DNA from 2 places in the Streptomyces sp. NPDC101219 genome. Region 2 is predicted to be linked to the other one. Evidence: riboswitches for the same ligand, from Rfam matches in the RefSeq annotation. Region 2 holds a riboswitch; the other holds the start of a gene.

What was found. A riboswitch is a leader RNA that binds a small molecule or an ion and turns the genes downstream of it on or off. The one in region 2 is predicted to bind cobalamin.
Region 1: it holds a riboswitch for cobalamin, as region 2 does, so the genes downstream of both, ACIRPP_RS12575 (energy-coupling factor ABC transporter permease) here and ACIRPP_RS13945 (ribonucleoside-diphosphate reductase subunit alpha) in region 2, are expected to answer to the same signal.

Annotation. Positions count from the first base shown of each region.
Region 1 covers NZ_JBIWOK010000005.1:386,903-392,041, reverse strand. Annotated here, with positions in the region: gene ACIRPP_RS12595 (SGNH/GDSL hydrolase family protein) at 1-71, shown strand, start outside; gene ACIRPP_RS12590 (energy-coupling factor ABC transporter ATP-binding protein) at 68-943, opposite strand; gene cbiQ (cobalt ECF transporter T component CbiQ) at 940-1,689, opposite strand; gene ACIRPP_RS12580 (energy-coupling factor ABC transporter substrate-binding protein) at 1,696-2,082, opposite strand; gene ACIRPP_RS12575 (energy-coupling factor ABC transporter permease) at 2,079-2,789, opposite strand; cobalamin riboswitch at 2,819-3,001, opposite strand; gene ACIRPP_RS12570 (ABC transporter substrate-binding protein) at 3,182-4,771, shown strand; gene ACIRPP_RS12565 (ABC transporter permease) at 4,792-5,139, shown strand, end outside.
Region 2 covers NZ_JBIWOK010000006.1:204,719-209,857, forward strand. Annotated here, with positions in the region: gene ACIRPP_RS13940 (ribonucleotide-diphosphate reductase subunit beta) at 1-649, opposite strand, end outside; gene ACIRPP_RS13945 (ribonucleoside-diphosphate reductase subunit alpha) at 649-3,024, opposite strand; cobalamin riboswitch at 3,148-3,296, opposite strand; gene ACIRPP_RS13950 (GNAT family N-acetyltransferase) at 3,357-3,878, opposite strand; gene mctP (monocarboxylate uptake permease MctP) at 3,958-5,139, opposite strand, start outside.

The DNA.
Region 1 (5,139 bases), on a different contig from region 2:
CCAACTCCTACCACCCCAAGGCCGTGGGCCAGTCCAGCGGCTACCTGCCCGCATTCCGCTCCGCCCTCTAGGAGGCCGTCCCGCGCGACGCCGCCCGGCCGCCCGGGCCGGTCCCGTCGGCCAGGGCGGCCAGCTCCTCCGGGGTGCGCGGACCTGCGGACGCGTCGGCCAGCAGGCCGCGCGTCCGCAGGAGGTGACCGGCCGCCACGCCCCACGGCAGCCGCAGACCGGCCGCCCGCAGCAGGTCCGTGCGGGACAGCAGGCCGGCGACCGGCCCGGTGCTCACCCCCGACGGGGTGAGCACGGCCGCGTCGTCGGCCCAGCGCAGGGCGAGGTCCACGTCATGGGTGGCCATCACCACCGTGGTGCCCGCCCCGCGCAGCCCGTCGAGGGTGGCCAGCAGCCGCTCCTGGCCGTCGGGGTCGAGGCCCGCGGTCGGCTCGTCCAGGATCAGCACCCGGGGCCGCATCGCCACCGCCCCCGCGATCGCCGCCCGCTTGCGCTGCCCGTAGGACAGCAGATGGGTGGGCCGGTCGGCGAGGCCGGTGATGTCCAGCGCGGCCAGCGCCTCCGCGACCCGGCCGCGCACCTCGGCGTCGGACAGCCCGAGGTTCAGCGGCCCGAACGACACGTCCTGGCCGACGGACGCGGCGAACAGCTGGTCGTCCGGGTCCTGCACCACCAGCTGCACGGCCGTCCGCAGCCGGGTCAGCCCGGCCCGGTCGTACCGCACCGGCTCACCGGCCAGGATCAACTCCCCGGTGTGCGGGCGCAGTCCGCCGCTGAGCAGCCGCATCAGGGTGGTCTTGCCGCTGCCGTTGCGGCCCAGCAGGGCCAGCGCGCGCCCGCCGCGGACGTCGAAGTCGAGGCCGCTGAGCACGGGCGGGCCGTCCTCGTAGGCGAAGGAGACGCCCCGCAGGGCGACCAGCGCGGACTCGCTCAAGACAGCGGCCTCTCCAGGACGAGGGTCAGGGCGGCCAGCGCCGCCAGCAGGGCCAGGCTCGCGGCGGTGAAGCGCACCGAGATCCGCGCCTCGGGCACCAGCACGCGCAGGGTGCCGTCGTAGCCGCGTCCGGCCAGCCCGGCCTGCAGCCGCGCCGCCCGGTCGAAGGACCGGACGAACGCGGTGGCGCCCAGCCCGCCCAGCGAACGCCAGGTCGCCGCCCGGGTGGTGTGCCCGAGCCGGGCGGCCTGCGCCTCGCGGACCCGGCGCACGGAGTCGAGCAGCAGGAAACTCATGCGGTACGTCACCAGCGCCACGTCGACGAGCGGGGCCGGGACCCCGGCCCGCACCAGCCGGGGCAGCAGGTCGGACAACGGAGTGGTGAAGGCGAACAGCAGCACGCCCAGCGAGGCCGCGGAGGTCCGCAGCAGCAACTCCGCAGCCCGCTGCGGCCCGTGGGGCGCCGCCGAGACGAAGCCGCCGGGCCCGCCCACCTGCACGAGCAGCGGGAGTGCACCGGTGACGCAGAACGCCAGCGGTACCCGGTAGGCGCGCCACAGCCGCCGGCCGGGCACCCGGGCCGGTCCCAGCAGCACCGCGAGCGCGGTGACCAGCACGAGGGCCGCGCCCGGCCAGGGCGGCAGCGAGACGGCCAGCACGGTGAGCCCGAGGCCGAGCACGGCCTTGTCCACGGGATGGCGGCGGCGCCAGCGGCTGCTGTGCGCCGCCGCGTCGATCGGCAGCATCCGGGATCAGACCGGCCGCTCGCCGTCGGCGCCCCGGGAACCGGCCGGCGCGCCGGCCGGGGCGCCGGTGTCCGCCTCCGGGGTCGCCGACGCCCGCTCCTCGCCCTGCCGCCGGCCCCGCCGCAGCCCGAAGTAGTACGCGAGGACGCCCGCGCCGATCGCCGCCTGGAGGGCGAACAGCGCCGACTCGACCTCTCCGGACGGCGGTTCGTACAGCGGCGAGAACCACGGCTCGTAGTCCGGGTCGATCTCGGTGATCGCCGTCTCGGCTTCGGCGTCCGCACCCGCGAAAGGCTCCTCCTTGTGGTCCCCGAGCCCGAGCGCCAGCGGCAGCACCGCGAGCGCGGCGACCACCAGCAGCAGCAGCGCGTTGATCCGCGTGTTCCGGTTCACCGGGCCACCGCCTCGGAGGCCGCGTCGGACGTCGTGCGTCCGGCCCGCGTCACCAGCACGCCGAGCCGGGTCAGTTCGCCCCTGCTGGACTGCACCAGCAGCCGCATCACCAGCACGGTCAGCAGCCCCTCGCTCACTGCCAGCGGGATCTGCGTGACGGCGAAGACGGAGCCGAACGTGCCGAGCGCGCCCAGGACTCCGCTGCCCGGGTCGGGGAAGGCGAGCGCCAGTTGCACGCTGGTCACGCAGTACGTCGACAGGTCGGCGACGAACGCGGCGGCGAACACCGCGCCCATCAGGGGCACGTCCGCGCGGCGCAGCAGCCGGTAGACGCCGTACCCGGCCCACGGTCCGACGACCGCCATGGAGAAGACGTTCGCGCCGAGCGTGGTCAGCCCGCCGTGGGCCAGCAGCAGCGCCTGGAACAGCAGGGTGATGGTGCCCAGGACCGCCATGACCGGCGGCCGGAACAGGATCGCGCCCAGCCCCGTACCGGTGGGATGGGAGCAACTGCCGGTGACCGACGGCAGTTTCAGCGCGGACAGGACGAAGGTGAACGCTCCCGACGCGCCGAGCAGCAGCGTGCTCTCGGGATGGCTCCGGACTTCACGGACGAGCGACCGGGCTCCGTGGACGACGAACGGCGCCGACACGGCACCCCAGGCGACCGCGTGCGCCGGAGGAAGGAAACCCTCGGCTATGTGCATGGCTCAGCAGACCCTCTCCAGCACCTCGTGGATGGTTGACGCGCCTTGGCCGGTCTCCTGGCTGACGGGTACCACCGCCCGTGCTCCGCCTTCCCGGGTCCGAGGACCCAGTGGCTGCCCGTGGGGGCAGGAGCAGGACTTCCCGATCACAGTGGCGAGGGCCGCACCGGTGTCGCACCGGATTTCCCGTCACCAAGGCGTGGTGACAGTAGTCCCCGTGCCCGGCCGGTGACAAGCGGTCACGGGGGCGCACGCACGGCGCCCGCCCTCCCTGCGGCACGCGCCCCGGAGCGGGGGAGCGTGCGGGCGACTGGGGGGAGCCGGTACCGGGCAGGTTCTTCCTGCAACTAATATGCAACAACGATGATCGGTCAACTGGGATGTGAGGTTCGATGACGACCCGACGCGCACGGAGCGCCGCCGTCGCCGCAGTGACGGCCTGCGCGCTCGCCGCCTGCTCGGCCCCCGGAAGCGGCGGTGCCGACGGTGGCGGGTCCGCCGACGCCGTGGTGATCGGGGTCTCCACCGAACCCGACACCCTGAACCCGCTGCTCGGCTACGGCAAGGACGGCAACTCGAAGATCTTCGACGGGCTGCTGGCCCGCGACGCGGAGATGAACCTGAAGCCCGCGCTGGCCAAGGCCCTCCCCGAGATCAGTGAGGACGGCCGCACCTACACCTTCACCCTGCGCGACGACGTCAAGTTCACCGACGGTGAGCCGCTGACCAGCGAGGACGTCGTCTACACCTACCGCACGGTGCTCGACGGCAAGACCAACAGCACCGCCAAGAGCGAGCTGGACGCGATCAAGGAGGTCCGGGCCGACGGCGAGCACAAGGTCGTCTTCACCCTCGACTACCCCTACGCCGCCTTCGCCGCCCGCACCGTGCTGCCCATCGTCCCCGAGCACGTGGCCGGGAAGCAGGACCCGAACACCGGCTCCTTCAACACCCGGCCGGTCGGCACCGGACCCTACGTCCTCGCCGACTGGCGCAAGGGAGAAAAGCTCACCTTCAAGGCCAACCCGGACTATTGGGGCGGCGCCCCGAAGGTGAAGAAGCTCACCATGGCGGTCATCGCCGACGACGACGTCCGCGCCACCCGGCTGCGCTCCGGTGATCTCGACGGCGCGACACTGCCGCCCAACCTCGCCGCCACCTTCAAGAACGACGACGACCGCACGACGTACCGGGCCACCTCCTACGATTTCCGCGCGGTCACCCTCCCCACCGAGAACCCCGTCACCCGCGACACCGCGATCCGCCGCGCCCTCGACCTCTCCGTCGACCGCAAGGCCATGGTCGACAAGATCCTCGACGGCGCCGGCCGCCCCGCCTACGGCCCGCTCCCCGTCGACGACTCCTGGTTCGCCGAGGACATCCAGCGGCCGCGCGACCTCGCCGGAGCCAAGAAGCTCCTCGACGACGCCGGCTGGAAGCCCGGCCAGGACGGCATCCGCACCAAGGACGGCCGCCGTGCCGCCTTCACCCTCTACTACCCCTCCGGCGACAAGGTCCGCCAGGACCACGCGCTCGCCTACGCCTCCGACGCCAAGCAGGCCGGCATCGACGTCAAGGTCGAGAGCGGCACCTGGGAGGTCATCGAGCCCAGGATGAAGCAGGACGCCGTCCTCGCGGGCTTCGGCAGCACCGGCGACCCCGACTTCGGCCTCTACACCCTGCTGCACTCCTCCCTCGCCGGCGACGGCTTCAACAACATGGCCCGCTACGACGACCCGGCCGTGGACAAGGCCCTCGACACCGGCCGCCGCACCCGCGTCCAGGCCGACCGCAAGGCCGCCTACGACGACCTCCAGCGCGCCCTCGTGAAGAACCCCGGCTACACCTTCCTCACCCACATCGACCACCTCTACGTCCTCGCCGACCGCTGGGACGGCCTCACCACCCAGACCGAGCCCCACGAGCACGGCTTCGCCAGCGGCCCCTGGTGGAACGTCGAGGACTGGACGCCGAAGAAGTGAGCAGGCTGCCCTGGGCGGCGATGGGACGCCTCACGGCACGGCGGGCCCTGTTCGCCGTGCCCGTGCTCCTCGTCGTCACCTTCGGCGTGTTCGCGATCGCCGCCGCCTCCCCCTTCGACCCGGTCAAGGCGTACGCGGGCACCGCCGCGCTCGGCGCCGACCAGGAGACCCTGGACCGGCTGCGGGACAACCTGGGCGTGGACCGGCCGCTGACCGCCCGCTGGTGGGAATGGCTGACCTCCGCGGTCACCGGCGACCTCGGCCAGTCCACCGTGATGCGCCAGCCCGTCGCCGAGGTCATCGGCGAACGGCTGGTGTGGTCGACGCTGCTGTGCACCGTCGCCTTCGCCGTCGCCGTCCTGCTCGGC
Region 2 (5,139 bases):
TCGTCTCGTCGCGGAACACCCAGTTGGTCCCGGTCGCCAGGCCATGCAGCAGGCCGCGGCTGCGGAACCAGTACACGTAGGCGAAGGCGCCGTAGAAGAACAGGCCCTCGATGCAGGCCGCGAAGCAGATCAGGTTCAGCAGGAACCGCCGGCGGTCCGCCCGGCTCTCCAACCGGTCCAGCTTCTCCACCGAGTCCATCCACCGGAAGCAGAACGCGGCCTTCTCCCGGATGGACGGGATGTTCTCCACCGCGGCGAAGGCGGCCGCCCGGTCCTCCGGGTCGGGCAGGTACGTGTCCAGCAGGGTCAGATAGAACTGGACGTGCACCGCCTCCTCGAACAGCTGCCGGGACAGGTACAGCCGGGCCTCGGGGGAGTTGATGTGCTTGTACAGAGTCAGCACCAGGTTGTTCGCGACGATCGAGTCACCGGTGGCGAAGAACGCCACCAGCCGTCCGATGAGGTGCTGCTCGGACGGGCTGAGCTTCGCCAGGTCGGCCACGTCGGAGTGGAGGTCGACCTCCTCCACGTGCCAGGTGTTCTTGATGGCGTCCCGGTAGCGCTCGTAGAAATCGGGGTAGCGCATGGGGCGCAGCGTCAGTTCGAAGCCCGGGTCGAGCAGGTTCTGGGTACGGGTGGGGCTGGTCATCACTGGCAGGCCTCGCAGGACTCGGGGTTTTCCAGGGAGCAGGCGACGGCGTCGTCGGGCGCCGCCTGCGGGACGGGGACGGCCGCCGGGCTCTGGGCCCGGGCGGCGCGGGCGATGCGGGTCGCCGGACGCGACCGCAGGTAGTACGTGGTCTTCAGCCCCTGCTTCCAGGCGTACGCGTACATCGAGGACAGCTTCCCGATGGTCGGCGTCTCCAGGAACAGGTTCAGCGACTGCGACTGGTCCAGGAACGGGGTGCGCGCGGCGGCCATGTCGATCAGTCCGCGCTGCGGGATCTCCCACGCCGTGCGGTACAGACGGCGCACCTCCTCGGGGATCCAGGCGAAGCCCTGCACCGAGCCGCCCGCCTCGCGCAGCGCCTCACGCGTGCGCGCGTCCCACACGCCGAGCCGCTTCAGGTCGTCCACCAGGTAGGAGTTGACCTGGAGGAACTCACCCGACAGCGTCTCGCGCTTGAACAGGTTGGACACCTGCGGCTCGATGCACTCGTAGACGCCCGCGATCGAGGCGATGGTGGCCGTCGGCGCGATCGCCAGCAGCAGCGCGTTGCGCATCCCGGTCCGCGCGATCCGCTCGCGCAGCGCCGCCCACCGCTCGGGCCACGCGAGGTCCGTCGCGTAGTGGTCGGGGTGCAGCACGCCGCGGGCGGTCCGGGTGTGCTCCCAGGCCGGCAGCGGGCCGTTGCGCTCCGCGAGGTCCGCGGACGTCTCGTAGGCGGCCAGCATGATCCGCTCGGCGATCCGGGTGGACAGCGCCCGCGCCTCGGGGGAGTCGAAGGGCAGCCGGAGCTGGAAGAACACGTCCTGGAGGCCCATGGCCCCCAGTCCCACCGGCCGCCAGCGGGCGTTGGAACGCTCCGCCTGCTCGGTCGGGTAGAAGTTGATGTCCACCACCCGGTCCAGGAACGTGACGGCCGTGCGCACGGTCGCGTCCAGCCGCTCCCAGTCCAGGTCGCCCGCCTCCGGGTCGACGAACGCGCCCAGGTTGACCGACCCCAGGTTGCAGACTGCCGTCTCCCCGTCGTCGGTGACCTCCAGGATCTCCGTGCACAGGTTGGACGAGTGGATGACGTGTCCGGGCGTGGCCGTCTGGTTGGCGGTGCGGTTGGCCGCGTCCTTGAAGGTCATCCAGCCGTTGCCGGTCTGCGCAAGGGTGCGCATCATCCGGCCGTACAGCTCCCGCGCGGGCAGCGTCCTGCGGGCCAGGCCCTTCGCCTCGGCCGCCCGGTAGGCGACGTCGAACTCCTCGCCCCACAGGTCCACCAGTTCCGGCACGTCCGCCGGGGAGAACAGCGACCACGGGGCGTCGGCGTCCACACGGCGCATGAACTCGTCCGGCACCCAGTGCGCCAGATTCAGGTTGTGCGTACGGCGGGCGTCCTCACCGGTGTTGTCGCGCAGCTCCAGGAACTCCTCGACGTCCGCGTGCCAGGTCTCCAGGTAGACCGCCGCCGCGCCCTTGCGCCGCCCGCCCTGGTTCACCGCGGCGACCGAGGCGTCCAGCGTCTTCAGGAACGGGACGATGCCGTTGGAGTGCCCGTTGGTGCCGCGGATCAGCGAACCCCGGGCGCGGATGCGGGAGTAGGCCAGGCCGATGCCGCCCGCGTGCTTGGAGAGGCGGGCCACCTGGTGGTAGCGCTCGTAGATCGAGTCCAGCTCGTCCCGCGGGGAGTCCAGCAGGTAGCAGGACGACATCTGCGGGTGCCGCGTACCGGAGTTGAAGAGGGTGGGGGAGGACGGCAGGTAGTCCAGGCGGCTCATCAGCCCGTACAGCGCGGCCACCTCGTCCACCGACCGGGCGCTGTCGTCCTCGGCGAGCCCGGAGGCGACGCGCAGCAGGAAGTGCTGCGGGGTCTCGACGGCCTTGCGGGTGATCGGGTGACGCAGCAGGTAGCGGCTGTGCAGGGTGCGCAGCCCGAAGTAGCCGAAGCGGTCGTCGGCCGCGGTGTCGACCAGGGCGTCCAGCCGGTCCCCGTGCCGGCGCACGAACGCGGCCGTGCGGTCGGCGACGAGGCCCTCGCGGTGACCGGTGGCCACGGACGAGGTGAAGGAAGTGACGCCCTGCGAGGCGGCCTCCTCGCGGATGGCGAGGGTCAGCAGCCGGGCGGCGAGGCGGGAGTAGGCGGGGTCCTCGGAGATGAGCCCGGCGGCGGCCTCGGTGGCCAGCTCCCGCAGCTCCGCCTCGTCCGCCCGCGCGGACCGGCCGCGCAGGGCGGCGGCGGCCACCCGGCCGGGGTCGGCGTCGGTGAGGTCGGCGGTCAGCACGGTCAGGGTGCGCAGCAGCGCGGCACCCGGGCCGTCGCCCTTGGGGGGTACGTCGCTGGCTGAGACCGGATCCGCTGGCGCGATGGTCACGTGGGGCTCTCCCTCGCTCGGCACGGGGCCTCGTCGAGGGCAGGGGGCAGCACGGGACGCGCACGGCGTCGTGCGTCCACCGGCCCATTCCGCGAGGCCCGGACGTCGGAGCACCCGGGCCGGACGGCCGGGCGCACTGTCGGCAGGTCCTCGGACTGAAGCCCGTGCGGGGACGCGTGGGGACGCGAACACGCACAAGTACACCGTTGCGGGACAGTTCCGGATTCGCACCGGATTCCCCTGCGGCGACAACGAGCATGAGCATACATCTTGTGCCGGGCGTTGCGGACAGCCCCATATCTTGTGGCGCGCCCGGTGCCGGAGCGCCGGTGTCAGAGCGTCAGCTCGTAGGACAGCAGCCTGAGGTCGTCCACGTGCGGGAGCGGGTTCCAGTCCCGGTGCGGGGCGCGGACGAAGCCCAGTCGCTCGTAGATCCGGTGCGCCGCCCGCATGCTGGTCTGGCTCGACAGCACGACCCGCACGCAGCCCTCCAGGGCCCGCGCCCGGTCCACGCACGCCCGCACCAGGGCCTCCCCGGCGCCCCGCCCCCGGGAGGCCCGGTCGACCGCCGGCATCCTGATCTCCGCCTCGCCGGCCCCGGCCAGGTCCGCCATCGGCCCGCCGTGCGGCACGAACGTCACCCCGCCCAGCACCCGGCCGCCGGGCGGCGGATCGCCCTCCACGGCGACCAGCACCTCGGCCGCCGCGGCCCGCTTCGCGACATCCCTCAGTTCGCCCAGGTACGCGTCGCTCTCCCCGAAGTCGAGGAGCCCGTCGTCGAGATAGGCGCGGGCGGTGAGCGCGCCGAGCGTCGCGTACTCGGCGGGCAGGGCGCGGCGGATGGTGATGTCCATGGGGCGAGTCTGCCCCGGCACGGGGCGGGGGGCCGCCGGTTTCCGCCGTCGGCCCGCCGCCCCTCGCCCCTCGGGGGCGTCAGTGCGCGCTGCCCGCCGTCGCCGGCGGGAGCTCCACCTTCACGCCCGGGTCGCCCGCGTCCGCCGTGTAGTCCTGCGGCTGCGTCTCGTCGATGCCCTCGGGCGCCTTGGCGGCCCGCAGGACGAACGTCAGCACCACCGTCACCAGCACGTTGATCACGAACGCGGTGAGACCGATGTAGCCGATCTCGCCGATGCCCGGGATCTCCTTCGCCGAGCCGCCGAAGTGCTTCTGCGTCGGCGACGCCACCCCGTATGCGGCGACCGTGCCGTAGACCATGCCGACCGCCCAGCCGCCGAGCAGCGCCCAGCGGTGGAACCAGCGGGTGAACAGGCCGCCCACCAGCGCCGGGAAGGTCTGCAGGATCCAGATGCCGCCCAGCAGCTGGAAGTTGATCGCCACCGTCTTGTCCATGGTCAGGACGAAGGCCAGCGCACCCACCTTCACCAGCAGCGACACGATCTTGGAGACCTTGGTCTCCTGCGCCGGTGTCGCGTCTGGCCGGATGAAGTCCTTGTAGATGTTGCGGGTGAACAGGTTCGCCGCCGCGATCGACATGATCGCCGCCGGCACCAGCGCCCCGATGCCGATGGCCGCGAAGGCCACGCCCGCGAACCAGTCCGGGAACATGTCCTCGAACAGCTGCGGGATCGCGAGCTGGCCGTTCTGCACGGACACGCCCGCCGCGATCGCCATGAAGCCGAGCAGCGCGAGCAGACCCAGCATGAGCGAGTACAGGGGCAGGATCGTGGTGTTGCGGCGGATCACCTCACGGCTGCGCGAGGACAGCGTCGCCGTGATCGAGTGCGGGTACATGAACAGCGCGAGCGCCGAACCCAGCGCCAGCGTCGCGTACGTCCACTGACCCGCGTCCCCGGGCACCAGCGCGCCGCGCGGGGCCCCCGTCGCCGGGTTGGTCTCGTCGAAGGCCGCGCCCGCCTTGGCGAAGATCTCGTCGAAGCCGCCCAGCTTGATCGGGATGTAGATGATCGCCACCGCGATGACGAGGTAGATCAGCGTGTCCTTCACGAACGCGATCAGCGCGGGCGCCCGCAGCCCCGACGAGTACGTGTACGCCGCCAGGACACCGAACGCGATCAGCAGCGGCAGGTCCTTGACGAACCAGTTGGTGTGCTCGCCGCCGCCGATGCCCATCACGTCGAGGACGGCCTGGATGCC